One region of the Chromobacterium sp. FG22 genome, then DNA from elsewhere that is predicted to be linked to it. Evidence: predicted binding sites of a transcription regulator. Region 1 holds the regulator's gene; each other region holds the start of a gene.
What was found. Region 1 encodes FNR, which switches genes on or off when oxygen is low (the NO sensors DNR and NnrR bind a similar motif). Its sites were predicted from a motif close to TTGATNNNNATCAA; they were not measured.
Positions count from the first base shown of each region.

Region 2: pflB (formate C-acetyltransferase) is a predicted target of FNR. The motif match lies at 1,264-1,277, and genes of this name have one in related genera.
Region 3: ACODSD_RS19550 (quaternary amine ABC transporter ATP-binding protein) is a predicted target of FNR. The motif match lies at 5,367-5,380, and genes of this name have one in related genera.
Region 4: ccoN (cytochrome-c oxidase, cbb3-type subunit I) is a predicted target of FNR. The motif match lies at 6,591-6,604, and genes of this name have one in related genera.

Region 1 is NZ_JBMDJX010000014.1:19,869-27,183, forward strand. Features, by position in the region: gene ACODSD_RS14645 (VOC family protein) at 1-396, opposite strand, end outside; gene ACODSD_RS14650 (inositol monophosphatase family protein) at 481-1,272, opposite strand; gene ACODSD_RS14655 (RNA methyltransferase) at 1,476-2,255, shown strand; gene ACODSD_RS14660 (DUF1853 family protein) at 2,245-3,168, shown strand; gene fnr (fumarate/nitrate reduction transcriptional regulator Fnr) at 3,228-3,974, opposite strand; gene hemN (oxygen-independent coproporphyrinogen III oxidase) at 4,084-5,490, shown strand; gene ACODSD_RS14675 (alanine/glycine:cation symporter family protein) at 5,557-6,972, opposite strand.
Region 2 is NZ_JBMDJX010000023.1:55,249-62,563, forward strand. Features, by position in the region: gene pflB (formate C-acetyltransferase) at 1-1,190, opposite strand, end outside; gene ACODSD_RS19185 (formate/nitrite transporter family protein) at 1,418-2,254, opposite strand; gene ACODSD_RS19190 (hypothetical protein) at 2,251-2,463, opposite strand; gene ACODSD_RS19195 (hypothetical protein) at 3,303-3,728, shown strand; gene ACODSD_RS19200 (HAAAP family serine/threonine permease) at 4,023-5,312, shown strand; gene ACODSD_RS19205 (L-serine ammonia-lyase) at 5,399-6,799, shown strand; gene ACODSD_RS19210 (anti-sigma factor family protein) at 6,866-7,315, opposite strand, start outside.
Region 3 is NZ_JBMDJX010000024.1:65,444-72,758, forward strand. Features, by position in the region: gene fdhA (formaldehyde dehydrogenase, glutathione-independent) at 1-1,024, opposite strand, end outside; gene ACODSD_RS19535 (choline ABC transporter substrate-binding protein) at 1,156-2,094, opposite strand; gene ACODSD_RS19540 (GlxA family transcriptional regulator) at 2,229-3,215, opposite strand; gene ACODSD_RS19545 (ABC transporter permease) at 3,334-4,197, opposite strand; gene ACODSD_RS19550 (quaternary amine ABC transporter ATP-binding protein) at 4,278-5,324, opposite strand; gene ACODSD_RS19555 (FAD-binding oxidoreductase) at 5,768-6,883, opposite strand; gene ACODSD_RS19560 (aromatic ring-hydroxylating oxygenase subunit alpha) at 6,876-7,315, opposite strand, start outside.
Region 4 is NZ_JBMDJX010000004.1:128,014-135,328, reverse strand. Features, by position in the region: gene ACODSD_RS05675 (peptide MFS transporter) at 1-297, opposite strand, end outside; gene ACODSD_RS05670 (YbaY family lipoprotein) at 744-1,163, opposite strand; gene ACODSD_RS05665 (FixH family protein) at 1,163-1,690, opposite strand; gene ccoG (cytochrome c oxidase accessory protein CcoG) at 1,694-3,145, opposite strand; gene ccoP (cytochrome-c oxidase, cbb3-type subunit III) at 3,300-4,217, opposite strand; gene ACODSD_RS05650 (cbb3-type cytochrome oxidase subunit 3) at 4,214-4,405, opposite strand; gene ccoO (cytochrome-c oxidase, cbb3-type subunit II) at 4,409-5,023, opposite strand; gene ccoN (cytochrome-c oxidase, cbb3-type subunit I) at 5,040-6,464, opposite strand; gene ACODSD_RS05635 (M61 family metallopeptidase) at 6,937-7,315, shown strand, end outside.

The sequences.
Region 1 (7,315 bases):
AACGTCGGACTTCAACTGCAGCAAATCCCAGCGATTACCGTACAAGTCCTCGAACACCACCACGGTGCCGTATTCCTCCTCGCGCGGCTGCTCGCTGAAGCTCACGCCCGCCGCCGCCATGCGGCGGTAATCGCGCCAGAAATCGTCGGTATGCAGGAAGAAACCCACGCGGCCGCCGGTCTGGCCGCCCACCGCCGCCTGCTGCCGCGCATTGCTCGCCTTGGCCAGCAGCAGCGCGCACTCGCTCGCTCCCGGCGGCGCCACGCGCACCCAGCGCTTGTCCTCGCCCTGGCGTTCATCCTCCAGCAAGACAAAGCCCAGCTTGTCCACATACCAGGCGATGGCTTCATCGTAATCCGTCACCACCAGGGCGACCGAACCCAAAAACTGTTTCATATCACGCTCCAAACAAAAACGGCGCCCCCGAGGACGCCGTGACGCGTTAGCCGCTCAAGCCCCAAGGGGCCAAGCCGACAGCGCTTACTTGCCGATATGCGGCGCCAGCGTATGCAGCAGCTGCGCCAGCACTTTCGGGTTGGCGGCGACGATGTCGCCGGACTCCAGCCAGCCTTGTTCGCCGGACAAATCGGTGACGATGCCGCCCGCTTCCTGCACGATCAGGCTGCCCGCGGCGATGTCCCAAGGCTTGAGGTTCAGCTCCCAGAAACCTTCCACGCGGCCGCAAGCGACATTGCACAGGTCCAGCGAGGCCGCGCCTTCGCGGCGCACGCCGGCGGTCTTGGCCAGCACATCCTTGAGCATGCCCAGGTATTGGTCGATATAGCTTTGGTCGGACACCGGGAAGCCGGTGGCGATCACACATTCATTCATCATGAAGCGTTTGGACACGCGGATGCGGCGATCGTTGAGGAAGGCGCCGACGCCGCGCGAGGCGGTGAACAGATCGTTGCGGTTGGGGTCGAAGACCACGGCTTGCTGCACCTGGCCCTTATGCGCCAGCGCGATGGAGATCGCGTACTGCGGGTGGCCGTGCAGGAAGTTGGTAGTGCCGTCGATCGGATCGATGATCCACTCGTATTCCGACGAACCGATGCCTTTCGCGCCGGACTCTTCTGCTAGAATCGCGTGCTTGGGATAAGCTTCCAGAATGGAAGCGATGATGGACTCTTCCGCGGCGCGGTCCACTTCGGTCACGAAGTCATTGTGTTTCTTGCGCTCTACGCGCACCGCGTCGAGATTCAGCGACGCGCGCTGGATGACACTGCCGGCGCGGCGAGCGGCTTTCACCGCGACATTGAGCATCGGATGCATTGACGGCCTCTACACTTTCAACCATGACAGACGTCCGCCACATGACGCGACGTCTGCTAGTAACAATCTGGGTTAAGGAACAAGAAAAACCCGGCGCAATCGGGCAAGGCGACACGCCTGCCCAATCCGGCAAACGCTGGCCTTGCGCGCAAAACGGCGCGCGGGCTTTTCGATAAGCCGGCTATTTTAATGTGAAACTGCTGATGAATAAACCCCAAGTACCTGATTTTCTGAAAAACATTCGCATCGTGTTGGCCCGCCCCAACCATCCGGGCAATATCGGCTCCGCCGCCCGGGCGATGAAAACCATGGGCCTGAGCCGGCTGTATCTGGTTGAACCCAAAGTGTTTCCCAGCGACGAGGCCAATACGCTGGCCTCCGGCGCGGTGGATCTTCTGGAGCAGGCCACCGTGGTGTCCAGCCTGGCCGAGGCCTTGCAAGACGTCACCATCGCCTGCGCGCTGACCAGCCGCCGTCGCGAGCTGACCACCCCGCTGTCCACCCCGCGCCAGACCACGCCGGAACTGGTGGCGCGCGCCCGCGCCGGCGAACAGGTGGCCCTGGTGTTCGGCAACGAGACCTTCGGCCTGTCCATTGAAGAAGTCGAACAATGCAACCGCCTGGTGACCATCCCCGGCAACCCGGACTACTTCTCGCTGAATCTGGCGATGGCGGTGCAGGTGATGACTTACGAACTGTTCAGCCACACCGGCGTGGACGTCGACTATCTGCGCGCCGACAGCGACGCGGCGGCGCTGGGCGAGGTGGAGGGCTTCTGCGGCCACCTGGAACAGACCATGGACAAGATAGGCTATTTCCGCCGCCGCAACAGCGAACGGATGATGCGCCGGATGCGCACCCTGTTCAACCGCGCCGGCCTGCTGCGCGAGGAAATCGACATCCTGCGCGGCTTCCTCAAACAGGTGCAGCGCGCCGCCGACGGCGAAGTCCGCCGCGACGCGCCCGGACAGGATGGCGAATAAGCCGCTATTCACCCTGCCCTACGCGCACCCGGCGGTGCGCGATCTGGCTTTTCTGCTCTCCGCGCCCTCTCCCTGGCGCAGCGGCGCGGACATCCCGCCGCAGCGGCTGCTGGGGGCCGACGGCCCGGCCTTGCTGCAAACGCTGGACGCCGATCCTGCCGAACTTCAGCACTGGCTGGCGCGCCAGCCCACCCGCCGTCTGGGCCATTACGCGGAACGGCTGCTGTCCTTCTGGTTCCGGCTGGCGCCGCACATCGAACTGGTGGCCAGCAATCTGCCGGTGCGCGCGCCGGACGGCCGCACCGTCGGCGAGTTCGACTTCCTGCTGCGCCTAGACGGCCAACCGCTGCATCTGGAAGCCGCCAGCAAGTTCTATCTGCAACTGGGCCGCAGCGCGGACACCTTGACCGGCCCCAGCCTGCGCGACGCCTGGGCGCTGAAAGCCCATAAACTGCAAACCCAGCTGCGCCTGTCCCGCCACCCGGCGGCGCAAGCGACGCTGCCGGCGGGCTTTGAGGGCTGCGCGGTCGGCGCCCGGCTCAGCGGCTGGCTGTTCCACGCCCGCGACACCGCGCCGGAAGCGCCGCCCGGCGCCCAGCCGCTGTACGGGCAATACTGGCCGCTGCGCGGCGACTGGCCGGCGTTGAATGCGGATTCGCGCTGGGCCTGGCTGCCCAGGCTCAGTTGGCTGGCGCCGGCGCGCCGCTCGCGGGAACACACCGCCGACGCGGCGGAACTGCGCGCGCGCCTGGAACAGGCCGAGGCGCCGCAGCTGCTGGCCGAACTGCAGCCCGGCCCCGACGGCGACTGGCATGAAGTGGCCCGCGGCTTCGCCGTGCCGCCGGGCTGGCCTCAGGAAGCGCCGCTGTCGCGGCTGCTGCTGCAAATCGCGGACTGCGCGCCGGCCCCATGAAAAAAGGCAAGCCCGAGGGCTTGCCTTGCGTTTTCCATCTGTCCGCCCGCGCGGCGGAATCAATGTCCGTTGGCGTGAGCGCAGCCGGAAATCAGCGCCTTCAATTCGTCCACCATCACCAGTTGGATGTGCTTGTGATCGACGGTGATCCAGCCTTGCTGCTGGAACTTGGACAGCGTGCGGCTGACGGTTTCCAGCTTCAGGCCGAGGAAGCTGCCGATTTCCTCGCGGCTCATGCGCAGGATGAAGTCGTTGGCGGCGAAGCCGCGGGTGGACAGACGCTGCGACAGATTGAGCAGGAAGGCGGCCAGGCGCTCTTCCGCCTTCATGTTGCCCAATAACAACATTACATTCTGATCGCGAACGATCTCGCGGCTCATCAGACGGTAGAAATGGTGCTGCAGGGTGGGAATTTCGCGGCCCAGGCTCTCCATGCGGCTGAACGGCAGCTCGCACACCTCGCTGTCCTCCAGCGCGATGGCGTCGCAGCCGTGCACATTGGCGGAAATGCCGTCCAGGCCCATCAGTTCGCCGGACATATGGAAGCCGGTGACCTGCTCGCGGCCGTCCTGGCTGGCGACGCTGGTCTTGAAGAAGCCGGTGCGCACCGCGAACAGCGAACGGAAGCCTTCGCCGCTGCGGAACAAGTACTCGCCGCGCTTCAAACGGCGGCTTTGGCGGATCACCGCGTCGAGCTGGGTCAGCTCCTCGCGGTTAAGCCCCACAGGTAGACAAAGTTCCTTCAGGCTGCAGTTGGAGCAGGAGACCTTCAGGTTATGCAAAGAGATATGGTTCTGATCGGACATGGCATGTTTAGTACAAGCTTGCGATGAAGCTTGACCCTTATCAAAGCGAAATTCGCAGGATTTCCGCAAATTTACCAGTCCACCAGAGGTTTTGCCATCCAAATACGACATGAAGACCACCCACCCATTTTCTCCTGCCCATTTTGAATTCGACCGCGCGCTGATTGAGCGCCTCGACGGGACAGGTCCTAGATATACGTCATACCCGACAGCGGATCGCTTTACGCCGGGTTTTGCCGAAAGAGACTACATCCACTGGCTACGGCAGCGCAGCATCGGCGCCAACCGGAAACCTTTATCATTGTACGCTCATATACCTTTTTGCAACACTATCTGCTACTACTGCGGTTGCAACAAGATCATCACCAAGGACAGCGGCAAAGCGGACTTGTACCTGGACTACCTGGAGAAGGAGGTCCGCATGATCGCCTCCTGTCTGGGCCGCCGCGAGCAAGTGATACAGCTGCATTTCGGCGGCGGCACCCCCACTTTCTTGTCCGACGCGCAACTGGAACGATTGATGACCTTGCTCAAGACTCATTTCGAGTTCTTGAAGGAGGGGGAGTATTCCATAGAAATAGACCCGCGCAAAGTCAGCGCGGCGACAATCTTCAAACTGGCCGAACTCGGCTTCAACCGCATCAGCGTCGGGATTCAGGACTTTGAACCGGCGGTGCAGCAGGCGGTGAACCGGGTGCAGTCCGAAGAGGAAACGCTGGAGGTGATCCAGGCCGCGCGCGACGCCGGCTTCAAGTCCGTCAGCGTCGACCTGATCTACGGCCTGCCGCTGCAGACCCGGGAATCGGTGCGCCGCACGCTGGACAAGGTGATCGCCATCGGGCCGGACCGGCTGGCGCTGTACAACTACGCCCACCTGCCCACCGTGTTCATGCCGCAGCGGCGCATCAACGAGGCCGATCTGCCCTCGCCGGAAACCAAGCTGGACATCCTGCAGGACTCGGTGCAGCGCCTGGCCGACGCCGGCTATGTCTTCATCGGCATGGATCACTTCGCCAAGCCGGACGACGAACTGGCCTCCGCCCTGCGCCAGGGCCGGCTGCAACGCAATTTCCAGGGTTACTCCACCCATGCGGACTGCGACATGATCGGTCTTGGCGTGTCCTCCATCGGCAAGGTCGGCCCCTGTTACAGCCAGAGCGCCAAGGACTTGGACAGTTATTACGCGGCGCTGGACAGCGGCCATCTGCCGGTGTTGCGCGGGCTGACGCTGGACAATGACGACATCCTGCGCCGCAGCATCATCCAGGGCCTGATGTGTCGCTTCTCGCTGTCGGTGGAGGCGCTGGAAGAGATCCACGGCATCAACTTCGCCGAGTACTTCGCCGAAGAACTGCCGCAGATCCGCGAATACCAGCAACTGGGCCTGCTGTCCTTCGACGGCGACTTCATCATGGTGGAGCCCAAGGGCCGCTTCCTGATCCGCAATATCGCGATGATCTTCGACCGCCACCTGCGGGAGCGCCGCACCCAGGCGCGCTACTCCAAGACCATTTGAACGGGGCTAGCAACAAAACAGCCCGCGTCTGGACGCGGGCTGTTTATCGTTGGAGCCGGACGCGGCTTACCAGATGTCTTTTTCTACCTTGGCGGCCAGTTCCGGGTAATCCGCCACCTTGAACACCGGGGTGGACTCGCCCCGCTTCAGCTGACGCTCGTAATCCTTCAGCACAATGAAGAAATAACGCGACAGCAGCACGATGGCCACCAGATTGATCAGCGCCATCAGGCCCATGGCAAAGTCAGCCATATCCCACACCAGCGGCAGGCTGGCCACCGCGCCGAACATCACCATCGCCAGCACGATCAGACGGAAGGCCAGCAAGATCCCCTTATTGCTGCGGATGAATTCGACATTGCCCTCGGCGTAAGCGTAATTGCCGATGATGGTGGAAAAGGCGAACAGGAACATCGCCACCGCCAGGAAGGACGCGCCTATCGGGCCGAACTGCGATTCGATCGCCTTCTGCGTCAGCGCCACGCCGCTCAAACCCTGGTCATACACGCCGGACAACAGAATGATGGCGGCGGTGGCGGTACAGATCACCATGGTGTCGATGAAGACGCCGAACATCTGGATCGCGCCCTGGCTCGCCGGGTGACGCGAAGTCGCCGTCGCCGCCGCGTTGGGGGCGGAGCCCATGCCCGCCTCATTGGAGAACAGGCCGCGCTTGATGCCCAGCATCATCGCCTGGCTCACCGCATAGCCGGCGAAGCCGCCCGCCGCCTGCTCCAGACCGAAGGCGCTCTTGACGATCAACACGATCAAACCCGGCAGCTCGGCCGCGTGCGCCGCCAAGACATAGAAGGTCATCAGCAGATAAATGGCCGCCATCACCGGCACCAGCCACTCGGCCACCCGCGCCACCGAGCGCACGCCGCCAAAAATGATGGGGGCGGTCATCACCACCAGGGCGATGCCCACCATATAGCGGTTCCAGCCCCAGGCGCCCTCGGTGGCCGCCACGATGGAGTTGGCCTGCACCGCGTTGAACACCAGGCCGAAGGCCAGGATCAGACACAGGGCGAAGATCACGCCCAGCCAGCGTTGCCCCAGGCCTTTCTGGATGTAGTAGGCCGGGCCGCCGCGGAAGGTGTCGTCATGGTGATTGGTCTTGAACAGCTGCGCCAAAGTCGATTCGGCGAAAGCGCTGGCCATGCCCAGCATGGCGGTCAGCCACATCCAGAACACCGCGCCGGGGCCGCCGGCGGCAATGGCGATGGCCACGCCGGCGATATTGCCGGTGCCCACCCGGCTGGCGAGGCCGGTGGCGAAAGCCTGGAACGGCGAAATATCGTCCTTACTGCGATGGCCGCCGCGGCCGCCCATCATTTCGCGCCAGCCGCGCGCGAACAGCCTCAGCTGCAACAGGCCGGAACGCAACGAGAAATACAAGCCGACGGCCAGCAACAGGCCGATCAGCATCTTGCCCCAAATCACATCATTGGCGGCATTGATAAACGAATGAAGCAAGTCCATGGATCCTCTTAAAGCTCTGAGCGTGGCAATCTGGAAATGGGCGACGCGCGCCGGAAGGATTTCAGACTGGAAGATTGACCCCGTCCCGATCTTGGCGCCGGGCTCGAGGGTTGCGGTCTTGACGAGACAGCTCCCCGCAGCCGTCAGGCCGCCTGCTTCGGGACACCGCTTCGTCAGACTGTTTTGATGCGAAACCCGGCGAATTTAGCAAAATAGAGTGATTGCTGGCAATGCCGGACGCCATCGGCCAAAGCCGCGCCAGCCGGCTTTCCGTCGCGCCCGGACACGCCTTTGTCATTGATCCTATCCAGAGAGCGGCCTATTTATCCAAGCACAAAACAAT
Region 2 (7,315 bases), on a different contig from region 1:
TACTGGATGGAGCTGGTGTCGATGGACACTTTGGCGCAGAAGTCTTTGAAACCGCGCGGCAGCTGGGTGGACCACAGCACGGTCAGGTTGGGTTCCGGCGCCGGGCCCAGGTTGTACAGGGTGTTGAGGAAGCGGAAGCTGCTCTTGCTCACCAGGGTGCGGCCGTCTTCGCCCATGCCGCCGATGGATTCGGTCACCCAGGTCGGGTCGCCGGAGAACAGTTGATCGTATTCCGGGGTGCGCAGGAAGCGCACGATGCGCAGCTTGATCACCAGGTCGTCGATCATTTCCTGGGCTTGTTCTTCAGTCAGCGCGCCGGAGGCCAGATCGCGCTCGATGTAGACGTCCAGGAAGGTGGCGACGCGGCCGAAGGACATGGCGGCGCCGTTTTGTTCTTTCACGGCGGCCAGGTAGGCGAAGTAGGTCCACTGCACCGCTTCGCGGGCGTTGACGGCCGGGCGGCTGATGTCGAAGCCGTACTTGGCGGCCATCTGCTTCAGTTCGTCCAGCGCGCGGAATTGTTCGGACAGTTCTTCGCGCAGACGCAGCACGTCTTCGTTGAAAACGGCGTCGTCCAGCTCATGGAATACTTTTTGGCGTTCGGCGCGCAGGAAGTCGGTGCCGTACAGGGCCACGCGGCGGTAGTCGCCGATGATGCGGCCGCGGCCGTAGGCGTCCGGCAGGCCGGTGATCACGCCGGATTTGCGCGCGGCCATGATGTCCGGGGTGTAGGTGTCGAACACGCCCTGGTTGTGGCTCTTGCGATAGTGGGTCCACACGTCCTTGATGACCGGGTCCAGCTTGAAGCCGAAGGCTTCCAGGCCGTTCTCAACCATGCGCAGGCCGCCGTTGGGCATGATGGCGCGCTTGAGCGGCGCATCGGTTTGCAGGCCGACGATGACTTCGCTGGCTTGATCGATGTAGCCGGCGTCATGCGCGGTGATGGAGCTGCCGCGGTCAGCGGCTACGTCCAGCACGCCACGGGCGCGTTCTTCTTTCAGCAACTCGCTCAGGGTGTCCCACAGCTTTTGGGTGCGCGCGGTAGCGGGCGCCAAGAAGCTGGCGTCGCCTTCAAACGGCTTGTAGTTCAGCTGGATGAAGTTGCGGACATCCACCTTGCTTTGCCATTCACCGCCGGTGAAATCGCGCCAGGGGTTGGCTTGAGTCGCGTCACGATTCAGAGCATCCATGTGTGCCTCCTAGTAACTATCAGTAAATGTTGAGTACTGAACATATTGTACATTCGGTTTCGAAAAAAATCGTTTGATAAAGATCAACTGCCGCAGACTAAAACGCGCGTGCGGCCCCGCCCGAGGCGGCGGCAAAATCTCTTAAAAAATGCTTTATTTTCAATGCCATGAAAAACCACATCAACATGCCGTCATTGTAGCCGGCGCATTACATTCGAAAACGAACATCAAACACTCGTTCCAAGCGCCGCCGCGGCCGGTTTTGCGGCTTCGCGCCGCGCCGGCAGGGTGTGGCGCTCCAGCAGGTAAACCACCAGGCCCACGCCCAGCGCGCCGCCGGCGATATTGCCCAGGGTGGCCGGAATCATATTGTGCAGGATGGCGGCGGCGTCCAGGCCTTGCATGCCGTGCAGCAGGGCCAGCGAGAAGAAGGCCATATTGGCGATGCTGTGCTCAAAGCCGGAGAAGAAGAACACGAAGACCAGCAGCAGGATCATCAGCATCTTGGCGGCGTCGCCGGCCATGCGCAGCGGCACCCATACCGCCAGACAGATCACCCAGTTGCACAGCGCGCCCTTCCAGAAGATTTCCCAGCCGCCGGCGTGCACTTTGTGCGCGGCCACATTGAACAGCAGATGATCGGCCGGCAGGCTGCCCATGCCGCCGGCGCCGGCGAACACGGCGGTAAACAGCAACACGCCCAGCAGATTGCCCAGGTAGACCAGGGTCCAGCTGCGCAGCAGGTTGCAGACGCGGCAGTCGCCGCTGAGCACGCCCACGCTGAAGTACATCACATTGCTGGTGAACAGTTCCAGCTTGCAGACGATGATGCTGACCAGGGCCACGCCGAAGAAGCCGGCCACGGCGATGTAGTAGCCGGGGGAGCCGACGGCGAAGAAGACCTGGCCCAGCTTGAGGCTGACGCTGAGCACCACGGCGATCAGCGCGCCGGCCATGCCGGCGCTCAATAGATAGCGGCCGGGGTGCTGACGCAGCACGGTCTGTTTGGCGGCGGCTTCTGCCGCGACGTAGGCGAGTGTGGAGGCGTGATTCATGTTTTTCATTTCGCGAGCTTGGGCAACGCCGCCAGCCGCGGGTCCATCTTGATGCAATGCCTATCAACTGCTGATGCCGTTTTCAGGTTTTGCCGGATTTTGCCCGGCCCGGCCTGCTTCCGGCATTGGCTTGGTTGGCTGTCATCCTTGATTGGTTCCCGCGTCTGCGCTTGCCCTGATTGTTGATTCACGAAAATTTTATGTTCGTATTGCATCATTGTTGTTTGATAACTATCAAACGCAAGCCTTTCCTTGGCACGCTTTCGCTCAAGCCTTTCTTTTTACAACATGCCCGGCAATGGATTTGCCGTCCCCGCCGCGGCTCAGCCGCCGCTCACGGCCGCCGGCACTCCTTAGATCCGGTTCAAAGCCTGCCGCGCTTTACAAGACACGGCGCGGCGAGCGCCGCTTCGAAATGCGGACGCACCGCGCGCGCATCCCGCTTTCTCAGCGATTTCCGCCCTGTCTCGCTCCGGCTCGCGAGACGTTGACAGCCTATTGCGCAGCCATTCAAGAGCCGCCGCGCCAGGCGGGACGCGGCACAGCAATCGCGGTTTGAGGATACGCATGCGTCCCTGGCGCATTCCGCCCTTGAGACCGCCGCGCCTGGCCTTGCCCCTAATCGCGTGGTCTTGAACCGCTAGCGCGGCCAAGCAACCCTGATGCCGCGTGCGCCGGCTTGAGCGATTCCCATAGCGCCGGCGTTGGCGCGCCTTGCTTCAGCCGTAAAACTTGAGCGTGTACCGCTCTATAAGAGGCGATTCACCGCCTGCCGCGCGTCAGCGGGATGGTCCGAGCGAGGCCTTGAAACCGGCTTCAGAGCGCCCATGCCCCCCTTGCGTATTCCGCCTCTTCGGCGGCAAGGCCTTGCCTCGTTCTTGCTCGAGAGACTTTGAACAGGCTCTTAGGCGGATGGCAAGCGCGATAACAAACAATGAAAAACATCATATAAATCATATGGATAATAGAAAAACGATCGTTTGAACGCTAGCGACATGTTGGAAACCAACCAAATAATGTTCGTTTTGAAATATTTTTGTTCGTTTTCGAAAACGATTTGGCTGTTCAGATTTCATATTATGATATTCCACCGCCCGCTCTCGGCTCTGCTGATATAGCAAATGTCTTGACGCAAGCGGCGGCGCCCAGCGCCTCTTCCCCATCCCCGCCCCCAGACGTCAAAACCGAATTAATTCATTTTATTCATCAAGTTATCCAGCAAAAACCGGATAGGCAAACCACTCGCCGCAGCCAAGCACCCGTGCCGCCGCGCCAGCGGCAACCATGCCATTGGCGTGTTCCTTCCCGCTACAACTGCCTCGAACTATTGTGCAAAGTCGATGCGCTTTTTCAAGCAAGCGCTCGATTTCACTCAGCAACAATCAGCAAAGCAACAAGAAAACAAAGCAATCCGAAAATTGGAAGATTCTCAAAAAATGCGCGCTTTCTAGCCATTTTTTCAATAAACATAGATATTTTGTAGTTTTTTAAACCAAAACAAAGCAATCGTCATGATATTGATAAGACATCTACAGCAAATAGCAATTGTTCGGATGTTCGTTTTGCTTCAAAATAAAGTTGATTAGAATCAACTGATGTTCTGAAAGGTGTAACCCTCGCAGTACAACTGCCTATACCATGCACATCAATGAAGCCGTGAATCACTAATCAGCGGTTCCAGCTACTGACCAAAAGTCTAGCAAGAGATGAAAACGGCGCGCCGCCGGGCGGCACGCCAGAACGATTACCCCATTTGTCTTTAATGAAGGCCAATATCATGTCTCAAGCCGTTTCCACCCCCCTGCCCAAATCAGGCGCTTCGTCCTCCTGGACCAAGCAAGATACCGTCTGGATGTTGGGTCTGTACGGCACCGCCATTGGCGCCGGCACCTTGTTCCTGCCCATCAACGCAGGCATTGGCGGTCTGTGGCCGCTGATCGTCATGGCGCTGCTGGCCCTGCCGCTGACTTTCTTCGCTCACCGCGGCCTCACCCGTTTCGTACTGTCCAGCTCCAAGCCGGGCGCCGACATCACCGAGGTGGTGGAAGAGCACTTTGGCGTGGGCGCGGGCAAGCTGATCACCCTGCTCTACTTCTTCGCCATCTACCCCATTCTGTTGGTGTATAGCGTGGCCATCACCAACACCGTGCAATCCTTCATGGTCAACCAGCTGGGCGTGTCCGCTCCGCCGCGCGCCATCCTGTCGCTGATCCTGATCCTGGGTCTGATGGCCATCGTGCGCCTGGGCGAGAAGATGATCGTCAAGGCCATGAGCGTGCTGGTTTACCCCTTTGTCGCCTGCCTGATGCTGCTGGCGCTGTACCTGGTTCCGGAATGGAACAGCTCGGCCATCCAGCAAGCCGGCAGCCTGGGCGACGCCCTGTCCCACGGCGCGTTCTACAAAACGCTGTGGCTGGCCATCCCGGTCATGGTGTTCTCCTTCAACCACTCGCCCATCATTTCGTCCTTCTCGGTTGACCAGCAGAAGCTGCATGGCGACGCCGCTGAACCGGCCGCCGGCCGCGTGCTGATCCGCGCTCACATCATGATGGTGCTGTCGGTGATGTTCTTCGTGTTCAGCTGCGTGTTCAGCCTGTCCCCGGCCGACCTGGCCGCGGCTAAAGCGCAGAACATTTCCATCCTGTCTTACCTCGCCAACCACTTCCGCAACCCGGTGATTGAATGGGTGGCTCCGCTGATCGCCATCGTCGCCATCAGCAAGTCCTTCCTGGGTCACTACCTGGGCGCCAAAGAAGGCTTCAACGGCCTGATCATCAAGCAACTGCGCCAGAGCGGCAAATCCATCGAGACCGCCAAACTGGACCGCTTCACCGCCGTGTTCATGATCATCACCACCTGGGCCGTGGCCACCTTCAACCCCAGCATCCTGGGCATGATCGAAACCCTGGGCGGCCCGGTGATCGCGATGCTGCTGTTCCTGATGCCGATGTACGCCATCGCCAAAGTGCCGGCCATGAAGAAATACTCCGGCGCCGCCAGCAACATCTTCGTGGTTCTGATCGGCCTGATCGCCATCTCCGCCATCTTCTACGATCTGTTCGCCTGATCGCCCTTCTCTGACAGCCCGGCCGGTTACGGCCGGCCGGGCTCCTCAGCATCAAGCCAAAGTATCAAGCCAAGAGGTAAGCAATCATGTTCAGCATGACTGATATCTACAAAATCGGCGTCGGCCCCTCCAGTTCCCACACCGTCGGTCCGATGAAGGCCGGCCACCAGTTCCTGGGCTCGCTCAAGGAAACCGGCCGTTTCAACCAAGTCACCCATGTTCACGTCGACTGCTACGGCTCGCTGGCCCTGACCGGCAAGGGGCATTGCACCGACCACGCCATCATCCTGGGCCTGGCCGGCAATCTGCCGGACACCGTGGACCCGGAACAGACGCCGGCCCTGATCGCCGATGTGGAAAAAACCCGCCAGCTAACGCTGGGCCGCACGCATCAGCGCGTGGGCTTCGACATGGATTTCCACACCGCCAACCTGCCGATGCACGAAAACGGCATGCAGATCCACGCCTTTGTCGGCGACGAGTGCGTGCTGACCAAGACGTATTATTCGATCGGCGGCGGCTTCATCGTGGACGAGGAGCATTTCAATCAAAGCTCCTGCAGCGACACCCCGGTGCCTTATCACTTCCTCAGCGCGCAGCAGATGATGGATATGTGCGAGGAAACCGGCCTGTCCATTTCCGCGCTGGTGATGGAAAACGAAAAAGCCTTCCATGAGGTCAAGGACGTTCAGCAGCATTTCGCCAAAGTGTGGGATGTGATGAAGACCAGCATTGACCGCGGCATGCGCACCGAGGGCAATCTGCCCGGCCCGATGCGGATTCCGCGCCGCGCGCCGGCCTTGCACCGGATGCTGACCAGCTCCTTGCAAGTGGCCAAGGACCCGATGAGCGTGATGGATTGGGTCAATATGTACGCGATGGCGATGTCGGAAGAAAACGCGGCCGGCGGCCGCGTGGTCACCGCGCCCACCAACGGCGCCTGCGGCATCGTGCCGGCGGTGCTGGCCTACTACAACCACTTCATCCAGCCGCTGGACGAGGACAGCTGCCTGCGCTTCTTCCTGTCTTCCGGCGCCATCGGCTGCCTGTTCAAGCTGAACGCGTCGATCTCCGGCGCCGAGGTGGGCTGTCAGGGCGAGGTGGGCGTGGCTTGTTCCATGGCCGCGGCCGGCCTGACCGAGTTGATGGGCGGCAGCCCGTCCCAGGTGTGCATGGCGGCGGAAATCGCCATGGAGCACAATCTGGGCCTGACTTGCGACCCGGTGGGCGGCCAGGTACAGATTCCCTGCATCGAGCGCAACGCCATCGCCGCGGTCAAGGCCATCAACGCCGCGCGCATGGCCATGCACCGCGTCAGCAGCCCCAAGGTGTCGCTGGACAAGGTGATCGCCGCCATGTACGAAACCGGCAAGGACATGGACGCCAAGTACCGTGAAACCTCCTGCGGCGGCCTGGCCCTGCAGATCGTGACCGAGAGCAAGGTGGCGCCGACCCAGGCCATCCGCTGGGTGAACGACGCGGCCTGAGCTTAGGCCAGCCGTCAAAAGACAACGCCGCCGGGGCCAACCGGCGGCGTTTTTTTTGCCCGCGGCTCAGGAGGTCCGCAACTGGCCGTGCGCCGCCTCCGCCAACCGCCCCAGCTCATCCCGCGACAGGCCGGCCGACAAGGCGTAGGCGAAGCGGCCGTCCCACCAATAAAACACGTTGACCGGCCCCTGGCTGGCGAAGCGGAAGCCGGCGTCCCGCCGAGGCGCGGCGGTGGTGGCCACGTACAAGGTCATGCGCTGGCCGGCGGCGTTGTGGTACATGAATTGGGCCACCGGCCCTTGTTCGCCCGGCAACAGCCGGCCGCCGATCAACTCATAGCCTTGCGCGCTCAACAGCGGCGGCTTGACCCGGCTTTGCAGCCGTTTGGACAGCCAGGCCACCAACTGGTCCTGATGCTCGGCGTCGATTTCCACCGGCCGCTTCACGTCCGGGCTGTACACCACATGCGCCATCGCCGCCAAGCGCGGCAAAGGCTCCTGGCCGTCCGCCGCCGC
Region 3 (7,315 bases), on a different contig from region 1:
TCACCGGAGTCTGGCCGGTGAAGAAGCTGTGCGACTTGGCCCAGCCCAGGCCAAAGCGCACCGACAGGCTGCCCTGCTTGGCCGCCGCGTCCACCGCGCCGGGATCGTCGGTCACGTAGAGCCCGGGAATGCCGATGCGCCCGGCCTCGCGCGTCACTTCCATCAAGGCGTTGAGCACGGTGGCCGGCGCCTCCTGCCGCGAGGCGGCGTGGCCATGGCCGCGCGCCTCGAAACCGACGGCGTCGATCGCGCAATCCACCTCCGGCACGCCCAGGATGGCGGCGATCTGTTCGCCCAGCGTCGCGTCCTGCGACAGATCCGCGGTTTCAAAGCCGACAGCGCGGGCATGGGCCAGCCGCGCCGGATTGACGTCGCCGACGATGACCACCGCCGCGCCCAGCAGGCGCGCGGAAGCCGCCGCCGCCAAACCCACCGGGCCCGCGCCGGCCACGTAGACCGTGCTGCCCGGCCCCACGCCGGCCGACACCGCGCCGTGATAGCCGGTGGGCAGGATGTCGGACAAGCAGGTCAGGTCTCGGATCTTGGCCAGCGCCTGATCCCGGTCCGGAAATTTCAGCAGGTTGAAGTCGGCGTAAGGCACCATCACGTATTCCGCCTGGCCGCCCACCCAGCCGCCCATGTCGACGTAGCCGTAAGCGCCGCCGGCCCGCGCCGGGTTCACCGACAGGCACACGCCGGTATCCTGCTCCTTGCAGCAGCGGCAGCGTCCGCACGCCACATTGAACGGCACCGACACCAGATCGCCAATGCGCAGCGTTTCCACATCGCCGCCCGTCTCTATCACCTCGCCGGTGATTTCATGCCCCAGCACCAGGCCGGCCGGCGCCGTGGTGCGGCCGCGCACCATATGCTGGTCCGAGCCGCAGATATTGGTGCTCAGCACCTTGAGAATGACGCCGTGGCCGAGCTTGCGCCCGGCCGGGGACGCCAGTTCCGGAAAGGGTATGGAGCGCACTTCCACCTGGCCCGGCGCCAGGTACACCACTCCGCGATTGCCTGTCATCATCGTCTCCTCGCTGCCGCGCCGGCGGATACCGGCGACATCTGCTCCCGATGCTAGGAAAGAAAGCGACGCCGGCCTTGAGTCAAAGCGACCCCTTTGCGATCAAACGCGCCACGATCGTAAACAGGTTCTCAGCGCGCCAGCGCCTGGCCGACGACGCTCAGCCCAGGCCGGCCATCGAAGGTGTCCACTCCCGCCAGCCAGCTCGTCAGCACCGCCGGGTTCTTTTTCAAATACTCCCGCGCCGCCACCTCCGGCCTGATCTTGTCCATGATCGGCCCCATCACCCGGTTTTCCATATCGGTGCTGAAGCGCAGATTGCGCAGCAAGCGGCCGACATTGGCGCAACGCGCTTCGTAATCCGGCGGCAGCGCGGTGAAGACCCTGGCCGCGCCGAAATTGGGGCCGAACACCGCGTCGCCGCCGGACAGATAGCGCAGCTTGTGCCTGACGTTCATCGGGTGCGGCTCCCAGGCCAGGAACACCATCCATTTCTTCCGCCGCTCGGCGCGTTCCAGTTCGGCCAGCATGCCGGCCTCGCTGGACTCCACCAGCTTGAAGCCGCCCAAGCCGTACTGTTGCTTGCGGATCATGTCCTCGATCAGGCGGTTGCCGTCGTTGCCGGCTTCAATGCCGTAGATCTTGCCGTCCAGCTGCGCCTTGAAACGGGCGATATCCTTGAAATCCCGCAGGCCGGCGGCGGCCACGTAGTCCGGCACCGCCAGCGTGTACTTGGCCCCGCTCAGATTGGGCTCGGCCAGCACCTTGATCTGGCCCGCTTTCAGATAGGGTTCGATCAGCGGCGTCATCGACGGGCTCCAATACCCGAGGAACACGTCGATCTGCCGGCTCTTCAGCCCGGAGAAGGCGATGGGCACCGAGGCCATGGTCACGCTGGGGCGGTAGCCCAGCGCCTCCAACACCACACTGGCCATGCCGGTGGTGGCCGCGATGTCGGTCCAGCCGACATCGGCGAAACGCACATTGCGGCAGGCGGCCGGCTCCCGTGCCGCCGCGCTGCCGGCGATGGCCAGCAGCAGCGCCGCGGACATTGCTTTGAATCGATTCATCCCTTCCTCCCGGGCAGCGATGATGGCGAGAGTCCGCCCGGCGGCCGCTGCCGCGCCGCCAATTGGTTTCCAGCACCCGTTCAAAGTCTCGCGAGCCGGAACGAGACAAGGCGCGGCCGGCCTTGAACAGGCGTTCAGGCGATGGCCCCGGCCGCCACCAGGTATTGCTGCCGCTCGCGGCTGGGCGGGTAGCCGAACAGCCCGCGGTAGGACTTGGAAAAATGCGAGGAGGATAGGAAGCCGCAGGCCACGGTGACTTCCATCACGCTCATATTGGTTTGCAGCAGCAGCTCGCGCGCCCGGCGCAGGCGGAGGTCCAGATAGTATTGCGCCGGCGTGGTGCTCAGATAACGCTTGAACAAGCGCTCCAGATGGCGCAGCGACACGCCCAGCTCCGCCGCCAGATGTTCCAGCGAGCGCGGGTTCTCGATATTGCTCTCCATCGACAAGGCGGCGTCCAGCAAGGCCTCGTGCCCGGTGCCGATGCGCGCCAGCAGCGGGATGTGCTGGCGGTCGCCGTCGTCGCGCAGCCGGTCCACGATGAATTGCACCGAGACGTCGGCCGCCAGGCTCTTGCCGCCCTTGTGGCGGATCAGATGGCACATGAAATCCAGCGGCGCGGTGCCGCCGCTACAGGTGAAGCGGTCCCGGTCCAGCACAAACAGGTCCGAGGTGAACCGGGTACGGGGGAATTCCTCGCTGATGGACAGCAGGTTTTCCCAATGGATGGCGCAGCGGTAGCCGTTCAGCACCCCGGCCCGGGCCAGCGCGAAGGTGCCGGTGCAGATCGATCCCAGCGGCACGCCCTGGGCGGCGAAGCGGCGGATCAGCGCCTGCACCTTGTCGGTGGCCGCCTCGCGCACCTGGCAGCCGCCGCAGACGATGAGCATGTCGTACTGTTGCGGAGGGCCCGGCGCGGAGATCGGCGACAGGCTCAGGCCGTTGCTGGCGCTGACCGGCTCGCCGTCCGCCGACAGCAGGCTCCAGCGGTACAGCTTCTTGCGCGACAGGTAGTTGGCCATGCGCAACGGCTCCACCGCGTTGGAGAACGCGATCATTGAAAACCGGTCCAGCAGCAAAAAGGCGATATGCGACAACGAGGCGATCTGTTGCGGTCCCATCACGACCTCCAATGTGTGCGTTGCAAGAATTGTTGTTCTGCTCCGAAGCGGTTCGCAGCCGGCCTTGAAAACCGTTGCGCAGGTATTGTTTCGTCCCTGGTTTCCTCCTGTTTCATCCTCAGCCGTCGGCCGCGGCGCCCGCTTCCGGCGCGCGACCGAAGCTTTCGGTGATCCGGTCCAGGATGATGGCCAGCAGCACCACCGCCAGCCCGCTCTCGAAACCGAGGCCGACGTCCAGCCGCTGTATGCTGGCCAGGACATCGTTGCCCAGGCCGCCGGCCCCCACCATGGAGGCGATGATCACCATGGACAGCGCCATCATGATGGTCTGATTGACCCCGGCCATGATGGACGGCAGCGCGATGGGCAGCTGCACCTTGAACAGCAATTGCCAAGAGGTGCAGCCGAAGGCGTTGCCCGCCTCCACCTGCTCCCGGTTCACCTGGCGGATGCCCAGATTGGTCAAGCGCACCGCCGGCGGCACCGCGAACACCACCGTGGCCAGGATGCCCGGCACCCGCCCCAGTCCGAAGAACATTGCCGCGGGAATCAGATAAACGAAAGCCGGCATGGTCTGCATGAAGTCCAGCGCCGGCCGGACCAGGGCGTTGACCCAGCGCCAGCGCGCGCAGCAGATGCCCAGCGGCACGCCCAGCATCAGACTGACGCAGGTGGCGGACAGGGTCAGCGCCAGCGTGGCGACGGTCTGGCTCCAGAAGCCGGTGGCCCAGATCAGGCCCAGCGCCGCGCAGACGAAGACGGCGAACTTCCAGCCCAGCCGCCACAGGCCGACGCCGGCGAACACGCCGGCCAGCGCCCATGGCGGCACGCCCTGCAGCAAGGTCTCCACCTGGGTGGCGAACCAGTCGATGCCGCCGCCGACGGCGTCGAAGGCGCCGGCGTTGTTTTCCAGCAGAAAATGGATGATCTGGTTGACCCAGCTGCCTATCGGCAGCGGGGACTGGGGACTGGTGTCGGCCATGCGGCGTGCTCCTCGTCTCGCCGGACGCGCTCAGGACGGCGAGAGCCACACGCCCCCGCGCCGGCGACGCCCGTTGGGGTTCAGTGGTGGGCGGCCGCGCTAGGGCGGTGCTGGGACAGCTTGTTGAGCACGCTGCTGGGGGTGATCACGCCCAGGCAGCGGCCGTCGTCGTCGCGCACCTGCAGCGGTTCGGCCTGCCCCTGGAGCCGCAACAGCACATCGGACAGGCTACAGGACGGCTCCACGTGCGGAGCGGCCGTCGCGCGCGGCGGCGGCGCGGCTTCGATCAGATCCTTGGCCTGCAGATAGCGCGAGGTGTCCACGCTCTTGAAGAAGTTGCGCACATAGTCGTCAGCCGGGCATTCGATGATTTCGCGCGGGCTGCCCACCTGCACCAGCCGGCCGCCCTCCATGATGGCGATGCGGCTGCCGATGCGCAGCGCCTCTTCCAGATCATGGGAGACGAAGACGATGGTGCGGCGCTGCTCGCGCTGCAATTGCAGCAGCAAGTCCTGCAGCTCGGCGCGCTTGAGCGGGTCCAGCGCCGAGAAGGCCTCGTCCATCAGCATCAGCGAGGGATTCACCGCCAGCGCGCGCACCAGGCCCACCCGCTGCTGCATGCCGCCGGAGAGCTGATGCGGGTACTTGCCGGCGAAGGCGGCCAGCCCCACTTGCTCCAGCACTTCCCGCGCCCGCGCCTCGCGGGCCTTGCGCCCGAGGCCGGCCACTTCCAGGCCGAAGGCGGCGTTGTCCAGCACCGTGCGGTGCGGCATCAGCGCGAAGCTCTGGAACACCATGCTCATGTCGCGGCGGCGCAAGGCCACCAATTGCCTGGGCGACAGCCGGGTCAGGTCCTGGCCGTCCAGCAGGATCTGGCCGGCGCTGGGCTCCAGCAAGCGGTTGATCAGGCGGATCAGCGTGGATTTGCCGGAGCCGGACAGGCCCATCAGCACGAAGATTTCGCCGGCGCGCACCGAGAACGACACGTCGTTGACGCCCACCACCGCCCCGGTGCGCCGAAACACTTCGTCCTTGCTCTCGCCGGCCCGCAGCAAGGACATCACTTCCGCCGGCTTGCCGCCGAACACCTTGTGGAGGTTTCTGACCTCGACCTTGATCGTTTGCATCCCGGCTCCCTTCGGCGCGGCCGCTGACAATTCGAAGAATGTTTAATGTAAATCAAGGTTCAAGATAGGAAGGAAGGGCTGGGCCAAGTAAGGGTATTCCGACAACAAGCCGTCCAAATCCGACATCCGCGCGCAAAACCGGCCGGCATAGGCCTGGCCGCCAAATCCAGCGCCGGCTTTCGTCTCCGGCCCGGCCGGCCTGTGTCGTAAAAAAACCGCAATCCGCCGCCGGCGGCAAAAACAAAAACGCCGGCCGCGGCCGGGCAGGCGTGAAGGACGGGGAGGCGACGGACGCGCGCGCGGAAGCGGTCAAAGACGGCGGCGCTTCGTGAAGCGTTGTACGGTGAGTACTCGCTCAAAACGCGCAATGCCGCTTGTACATGCCGCTTTTTCGCTCGTTTTCGCCTTGTTTCAGCCTGGCTCGCGAGACTTTGGACAGGCGCTCAGCGATCTACCACCAGATCGCTCAAGGGCAGGCTGCAGCAAGGCAGGAAATAACCCTGCTCCACTTCGCGCGGCCGGATGCCGCCCTGGTGCCGCATGTCCACCCGGCCTTCCAGCAGACGGCTCTTGCAGCTGCCGCACACGCCGCGGGTGCAGGAGGCCGGCAGGCGCATGCCCTTGGCCAGCGCCGCCGCCAGCACCGTCTGCCCCGGCGCCACCGATAAATCGTCCCCCGTTTTGGCGAAGCGCACATTGAAGCCGCGGCCCTCGACGCCGGGCTGCGGCGTCCGCACCGCCTCGTCCGGCGGCGCCGCGCTGAGTTCGGCGAAATTGAAGCTTTCCTCGTGATAGCGGCTCATGTCGAAACCGCACTGGCGCAGCAGCTCGCGCACCGCGGCCATATAGGGCGCGGGACCGCAGCAGAACACCTGGCGCGCGTGCAGATCCGGCGCCATGCGCTCGATCAGCGTCCGGTCCAGCCGGCCGATCAGGCCGGCCCAATCCGGCTCTCCCGCCCGGTTTTCGCAAATCACCGCCTGGCTGAAAGTGGGGTGGATGCTGGCCAGCAGGCTCAATTCCTTGCGAAACACGATGTCGCGCGGCGAGCGCGCGCTGTGCACGAACAGGATGTCGGCGCCGGAGGCCAGATCGGTCAGCGCCCGGGTCATCGACATCAGCGGGGTGATGCCGCTGCCGGCGGACAGAAACAGATAGGGCGAAGCGGCGTGGCGCGCATAGCTGAACTCGCCGGCCGGCCCCAAGACCCGCAGCGCCATTTCCGGGCGCAGATGCTCGTGCAGCCAAGAGGAAACGACGCCGCCGGGAATGCGCTTGACGGTGATGGACACCCGGTCCGGCCGGGTGGGCGTGGACGACAGCGTGTAACAGCGGTTGACCACGGCGCCGTCGATGTCCAGTTCCAGCGTGATGAACTGGCCGGGCAGATAAGGGAAGCGGCGCGGCGGCTCGGCGCGGAACACGAAGGTTTTGACATCGTGGGTTTCCTCCCGCGCCTGAACGCAGACGAGCAGGCTGTCCTCGCCGGCCCGCCACAGCGGCAGGTCGGCGGCTGACGGGAGATCATCCAATGGGCTGGCCGGCGGCGCGCTATTCATGGTCGCGCCGTTCCCGCTCCAGGCCGTCGCCCAGCCGCTGCGCGTACCAGTGGGTGAATTTCTCCACCAAGGCCTCGGTGTAGGGCGAATAAGGACCGGGCCGATAGGCGGAGCCGTTGATGCCGCGCTGCGACTCCTCCACCAGCCGGCGGTCCTGCAGATTGGTGGCTTTCCATACCCGGGTGAGGTTGTCCACCTCGTAGTCCACGCCCTCCTCCGCGTCCTTGCGCACCAGCCAGGTGGTGCGCACCAGCGTGCTTTCCGCCGACAGCGGCAAGGCGGTGAAGGTGACGATGTGGTCGGCCATGAAATGGTGCCAGGAGTTGGGCTGGGTCCAGAACGACAGGCCGCCGGACGCCGGGTCGCGCAGATCGCCCAGCAGCTTGCGACAGGCCGCGCCGGTGTCCACGGTCTGGGACTGGCCCTTGCGGT
Region 4 (7,315 bases), on a different contig from region 1:
GTGCAGCGATCCGGAGAAGAACAGCATGAACTGGCCAATGGCCATCAGCACGCCGCCCACCAGGATGGAACGGCGGTTGCCCCAGTAGCGGTCGGCGATATAGCCGCCGATCAGCGGAGTCAGGTAGACCAGGCCGGTATAAGTGCCGTAGATGTCGGCGGCGTGAGCCTTGTCGAACATCAGAGCCTTGATCATGAACAGCACGAAAATGGCGCGCATGCCGTAATAGCTGAAGCGCTCCCACATTTCGGTCACAAAAAGCAGATAGAGCCCTTTGGGATGCGAAGTGGTCGACATAGATTATTTCCTTGTGTGACTTGAGTGACACCACTTGAACGAGCAAGATCGAGTGAGGTGTTGTTGTAGTTTTTACTTGCCTTGGATTTTGTAGGCAATTTTTGATAATAACTAGGAAATGTTTGGATGTGAAAATTTTTTAATATTTGTTGCCATACAATCAGTGTTTATAGAGTAAATGCGTCACTAACTGTCTTTATTTGTCATATTTATTTGTAAGCAAAATGACATGGGTGCTGTGAGGCTTCACATTCGGGCTATTGTCGAAAATCCCGGCGGGAGAAGGGCTTAAGCGTGTTTGCGGCGCTGCCGGCCTTGGAGGGGAGGCTGAGGGCCGGGCTCGCCGGCGCTGAGGCAAAACAGCAACACTTGATCGGGCGCCGGCGGCGGCGGACAAAGAAAAAGCCCTGCGGGAAGCAGGGCCGGGAGGCGGAGCGCTTCGGCGTTTAATTGCCGCCGACGGTGTCCAGCCTCAGCTGCGGGTGTTCGTCGGCGCCGGCGCGCAGCACCTCGGTCTGGCGGCTGCTGTTGTAGCGCAGTTCGCCGTCAACGAAGATCTGGCCTTCCACCACGTAGCGGCCGTCGGGTTTGATCGCCTGCTTGTCGTAGCATAGGGAGAAGTCCGCCGGGATGCTGCGCGGCTTTTCCAGGATTTGCTCGGCCAGCAGCTGCGGCGGCGCGTCCTGACGGCTTTGATCCAGCAGGCGAACCTTGACCAGCACGTCCTTGGCCTGGGACAGCGTCGCGCTCTGCTGCGGCGCGATATTGCCGGTCAGGTAGGCGGGCACGAAGCCGCCGGCGTGGGCGGCGCTCATGGCCAGGCCCAGAGTCAGCGCGCACAGGGCGCGGAACCATCGCGTCATCATCAGTCCGCCGGCTCCAGGTTGGGGTGGCCCAGCGAGACGGTCTGGCCTTCAGCCGGCTTCCACTCGCCCTGCAGCCGCCATTGCTTGGCCTGGTCTTCCAGCAGGATGTACCAGTGGTTGGCCTTGACCGGAACCGTCGGCAGCGTGGCCTGGTAGAGATTGGGGCCGGCTTGGCGCATATCCACTTGTTGGTCGAAGTCGTCCTGAGCCGGATGCACCATGCGCATGGTGATGGTGGCGGGCAGCGCCACCTTGCTGGTGGTGATCAGCCGCAGCGTGCGCTGATCCGAGCCCACCATCAGCTGCGCGCTCAGGCCCATATTGAAGGCTTGCTTGTCGCGGCGCAGCTCCATATTGATGGCCTTGCCCTTTTTGTAATAGTCGTCGGTGACCAGGCCGTCGTCGGTGCGGATCGCGGTGGCGAGGAACATCACGCCGACGATGACGGAAATCAGCGGCAGGCCGAACAGAATCCAGGGCCAGGGCTCGCGGTACCAGGGGCGCGGAGCAGGGTGGGTGTGCTGCATGTATTACTCTCCGATGAAGCTGGACTTCTCTTCCACTTGCAGGGAAGGGTTGTTGATGGACTCGATCAGGAAGCGGATCTCGTGGCTGCCCTTGGTCGCGTACTGCGGATCGGCCTGGACGTGGACGGTGACGTCGGTGTTGCCGGTGGCCGCGACGGCGATGTCCTTGCGGTCGGCCTGCACTTTCAGGCCGGGCAAGCCCGATGCTGTGATCCTGAAATGCTGATTCTGTTCCGTAGTATTGATAATTTTAATGATATAGGTGTTTTCCAGCCAGCCGGCATCGGTTTCGCGCACCAGCGAGGCGCGGTCGCGCAGCACGTCCACCTTGAAGGGCTTGCGCATCAGCATGGAGCCGATGGAGGTGGCGATGACGACGCTGAGCACCAGCGTATACAGTATCACGCGCGGGCGCTTGAGCCGGGAGGCGATGGCCTTTTCCGGGTATTTGCCCTCCAGCGCGTTTTCCGTGGTGTAACGGATCAGGCCGCGCGGATAGGCCATTTTATCCATCACCTCGTCGCAGGCGTCGATGCAGGCCGCGCAGCCTATGCACTCGTATTGCAGGCCGTTGCGGATGTCTATGCCCACCGGGCAGACTTGAACGCAGATGCTGCAGTTGATGCAGGCGCCCAGACCCTGTTCCTTCGGGTCGCTGCCTTTCTTGCGCGCGCCGCGCGGCTCGCCGCGCTTTTCGTCATAGGAAATGATCAGAGTGTCGGCGTCGAACATCACGCTCTGGAAGCGCGCGTACGGGCACATGTATTTGCAGACCTGCTCGCGCATGAAGTTGGCCAGCAGATAGGTGAAGCCGGCGTAGAAGAACATCCAGAACGCTTCCCAGGGCCCGTAGTCGAAGCGCGGCGCGGCGGCCACCAGATCGCGGATCGGCGTGAAATAGCCCACCAGGGTGAAGCCGGTCCACAGCGAGAACAGGATCATCAAGGCGTGCTTGGCGAATTTGAGACGGAATTTGCGCAAGCTCATCGGCGACTTGTCCAGCTTGATGCGCTTGTTGCGGTCGCCTTCCACCCATTGCTCTATCCACAGCATGATTTCGGTGTAGACCGTCTGCGGACAGGAATAACCGCACCACAGCCGGCCGGCGATGGTGGTCCAGGTGAACAGGGCGAAGGCGCAGCACATCAGCAGCGCGGCCAGATAGACGAAGTCCTGCGGCCAGATGGTGAGGCCGAACAGGTGGAATTTGCGTTCGATCAGGTCGAAATGCAGCGCCTGGCGTCCGTTCCAGCTCAGCCAGGGCAGGCCGAGAAAGACCAGCTGGGTGCCTATGACGAAGAGCACGCGCAGATTGTTGAACAGGCCTTTGACGGCGCGCGGATAGATCTTGGTATGCGACTCGTACAGAGAAACGGTCTCGGTGGCGTCGGGCTGCTGGCCGGCCTGGCGCGGCGGTTCGACCTTGATCGGAATTTCCTTGAGCGAATCGGACATGGGCGTTTCCTTCTCTGCGGATTTGGCCAAAGCCATGCGCGGCATGGACTTGGCGAAATGCGCGGCTGCGTCGGAGCGGAGATGTTATATGAAATCATATAACATCCTCGCGAAAGAATACTGCCCGCGTGAGCGGGCAGTAGGTCGGCACCGGTTATTGCGGCGCTTTGGGGTTGTTGGACAAGCCCCAGACGTAAGCGGTCAACAGATGCACCTTGCCTTCACCCAGGAAGTCTTTCCAGGCCGGCATCTGGTTGTTGCGGCCGTTGGTGATGGTTTCGATGATGGTTTTCTCGCTGCCGCCGTACAGCCAGTTGTTGTCGGTCAGATTGGGCGCGCCCAGCTGCGGGTTGCCCTTGCCGTCCGCGCCGTGGCAGGCGATACAGACCGTGGCGAAGGTTTCCTTGCCGCGCACCGCGCGCTCCGCGTCATGCTTGCGCTTGGACAGGGAAAGCACGTAGTTGGCCACGTCCTTGACCTTTTCCTCGCCGAACGCCGCGCCCCAGGCCGGCATCTGGCCGTGACGGCCTTCGGAGATGGTGGTGTGGATGGTCTTGATGTCGCCGCCCCACAGCCACTTGTTGTCGGTCAGGTTGGGGAAGCCCTTGGCGCCGCGGGCGTCGGAACCGTGGCATTGCACGCAGTAGGTCTGGAACAGGCGCTTGCCCATTTCCTGAGCCTTGGGATCCGCGGCCACGGCCTTGACGTCCTGCTTCAGGAACTGGTCGTACAGCGGCTGATACTTGGCTTCCGCCTGCGCGCGTTCCTTCTTGTACTGGTCTACCGAGGTCCAGCCGAACACGCCTTTCCAGGTGCCGAGGCCGGGATACAGGATCAGATAGACCACGGCGAAGGCCAGGGTCACGTAGAACATCAGCATCCACCAGCGCGGCAGCGGGTGGTTGTACTCGGAGAGGTCGCCGTCCCACACGTGGCCGGTGATCTCCACCTGTTCGCCCTTTTGCACCTTGATCTTGGATTGCGAAAACACCAGATAGGTCAGCCAGACGAGGCCGCCCAGCACGATCGCGGTGATCCAGATGTTCCAGAATTCGCTCACGAAATCACTCATTTTCTTGCTCCGTTGGAAGCTTGGTCTTGTTCCGCTTCCTGCACCTTGTCGTCGTCGAGGAAGGGCAGGTTGGCCGCGTCCTCATACCGGTTCTTGGAGCGCTTGCTGTAGGCGATGCCCAGCACCACGATGAAGAATGCAAAGCACACTACCGTGAACAGCGAGCGTCCGATGGTTACCCAGTCCATGGCTTAACGAACGTTCTTCAAGGCAAGGCCCAGGCCTTGCAGGTAAGCGACCAGCACGTCCATTTCCGACTTGCCCTCCACCTGGGCCTTGGCCTCGGCGATGTCCTTGTCGGTATAGGGAACGCCCACCAGGCGCAGCGCCTTCATCTTGGTCGGCACAATGTCGGCGTCGGCCAGATTCTTGGCCAGCCACGGGAAGGCCGGCATATTGGACTCGGGAACCACGTCGCGCGGGTTGATCAGGTGCACGCGGTGCCATTCGTCGGAGTAACGGGCGCCCACGCGGGCCAGGTCCGGACCGGTGCGCTTGGAGCCCCACAGGAAGGGGTGGTCGTACACCGATTCGCCGGCCACGGAGTAGTGGCCATAGCGCTCGGTTTCAGCGCGGAACGGACGGATCATCTGCGTGTGGCAGGTATGGCAGCCTTCGCGGATGTAGATGTCGCGGCCGGCCAGCTGCACGGCGGTGTAGGGCTTGACGCCGGCCACCGGCTGAGTGGTCGATTTCTGGAAGGCCAGCGGCAGAATTTCCACCAGACCGGCCACGCTGACGACCAGCAGGGTGAACACGATCAGATAGCCGACGTGTTCTTCGATCAGTTTTTGTATCTTATCCATGATGTTTCCTTGCGCCTCAATGAGCGTGGGCGGTGATGGCCGGGATCTTGGCGTCTACGGCACGGCCCGCGGTTACGGTGCGGAAGGTGTTGTAGGCCATCAGGAACATGCCGAGCAGGTACAGGAAGCCGCCGAGCAGACGCACGAAGTGGTACGGATAGGTGGCCTTGACCGCCTCTACGAAGGCGTAGGTCAGGGTGCCGTCCGGGTTCAGCGCGCGCCACATCAGGCCCTGGGTCACGCCGGAGATCCACAGCGCGGCGATGTACAGCACCACGCCGACGGTGGCGAGCCAGAAATGGGCTTCAACCAGCTTCAGGCTGAACATGGATTCGCGGCCGAACAGGCGCGGAATCAGGTAGTACATGGAACCGATGGTGATGAAGCCCACCCAGCCCAGCGCGCCGGAGTGCACGTGGCCGATGGTCCAGTCGGTGTAGTGGGACAAGGCGTTGACGGTCTTGATCGACATCATCGGGCCTTCGAAGGTGGACATGCCGTAGAAGGACAGCGAAACCACCAGGAATTTCAGCACCGGGTCGGTGCGCAGCTTATGCCAGGCGCCGGACAGCGTCATGATGCCGTTGATCATGCCGCCCCAGCTCGGAGCCAGCAGCACCAGGGAGAACACCATGCCTACGGACTGGGTCCAGTCAGGCAGGCTGGTGTAATGCAGGTGGTGAGGACCGGCCCACATATAGGTGAAGATCAGCGCCCAGAAGTGCACCACGGACAGGCGGTAGGAGTAAACCGGACGGCCGGCCTGTTTCGGGATGAAGTAGTACATCATGCCCAGGAAGGCGGCGGTCAGGAAGAAGCCCACGGCGTTGTGGCCGTACCACCATTGCACCATGGCGTCCACGGCGCCGGAGTAGGCGGAGTAGGATTTCCACAGCGACACCGGCACGAAGGCGGAGTTGACGATGTGCAGCAGGGCCACGGCCAGGATGAAGGCGCCGTAGAACCAGTTGGCCACGTAGATGTGCTTGACCTTGCGGATGGCGATGGTGCCAAAGAAAACGATGGCGTAAACAACCCAGATCACCGCGATCAGCAGTTTGATCGGCCATTCCAGCTCGGCGTATTCCTTGCTGGTGGTCAGGCCCAGCGGCAAGGTGATGGCGGCCAGCACGATCACCAGCTGCCAGCCCCAGAAGGTGAAGGCGGCGAGCTTGTCGGAGATCAGCCGGACGTTACAGGTACGCTGCACCACGTAATAGGAGGTGGCGAACAGGCCGCAACCGCCAAAGGCGAAGATGACCGCATTGGTGTGCAGAGGACGCAGGCGGCCAAAGTGGAACCAGGGGCCGAAGTTCAATTCGGGCCAGACCAGTTGGGCCGCAATGATGACGCCCACCAACATGCCGACAATGCCCCACACGACGGTCATGATGGCAAATTGGCGCACCACCTTATAGTTATAAGTGGATTGCGTTTCCATTTAGGGTTTTCTCCAAGGTTGCTAACTCAGAACGTGACATATCTAATCGGCGGCTTGAAGTCCGGGAAACTGTCCCCATCTGTACCGATGTGACTGTATCCAGACGATGCCGCAGGGAAAACGACTTTTATTAAAATCAAGCGCTTGACCCAGATCGCAGCGGTACTGATGTCTGTATTAGCAGTTCATCCCGTATTGCGACAGCGCAATTTCCCCATTTAGTTAACCCGGCATTCTAAATCAATTACCCATATCGGGCCAGTTTGGACGGCCGGGGGATGTCGCTTTCCCATTTGTCTTTATTTATGTCTCAAGCGAGCGTGACAGTTCTTGCAAATACTGTTGCTACTGACCGAGATTGTATTGTCTGGCGGCCCAGCCTTCTTGACCTGGATCAAGATGTCATAAAACGCAGCGTTTACCCGCGGCAAGTGCTAAAATCAGAAGGTTTTGCAACGATTGCAGGCAGATCATGACCGTTTCCGTCCGCTACACCCTATGTCCGAGCGCCCCGGAGGCGCATCTTTTCGAGGTCGTCCTGACCGTTTCCCGGCCCGCCAAGAATGGCCAGATTTTCTCATTGCCGGCGTGGATTCCCGGCAGTTACATGATCCGGGAGTTCTCCAAACATATTGTGGAAATTCGCGCAGAATCCGCGGGAAAAGCGGTGCGGCTGGTCCAGCTGACAAAAAACAGTTGGCAAGCCGCGCCAGTCAAGGGCTCGTTGGTTCTACGCTATAAAGTTTATGCGTTTGATCTGTCGGTGCGCGGCGCTTATCTGGACGCGCAGCGCGGCTTCTATAACGGCAGCAGCGTGTTCCTGGCGGCGGACGGCTACGAGAACGAGGCTT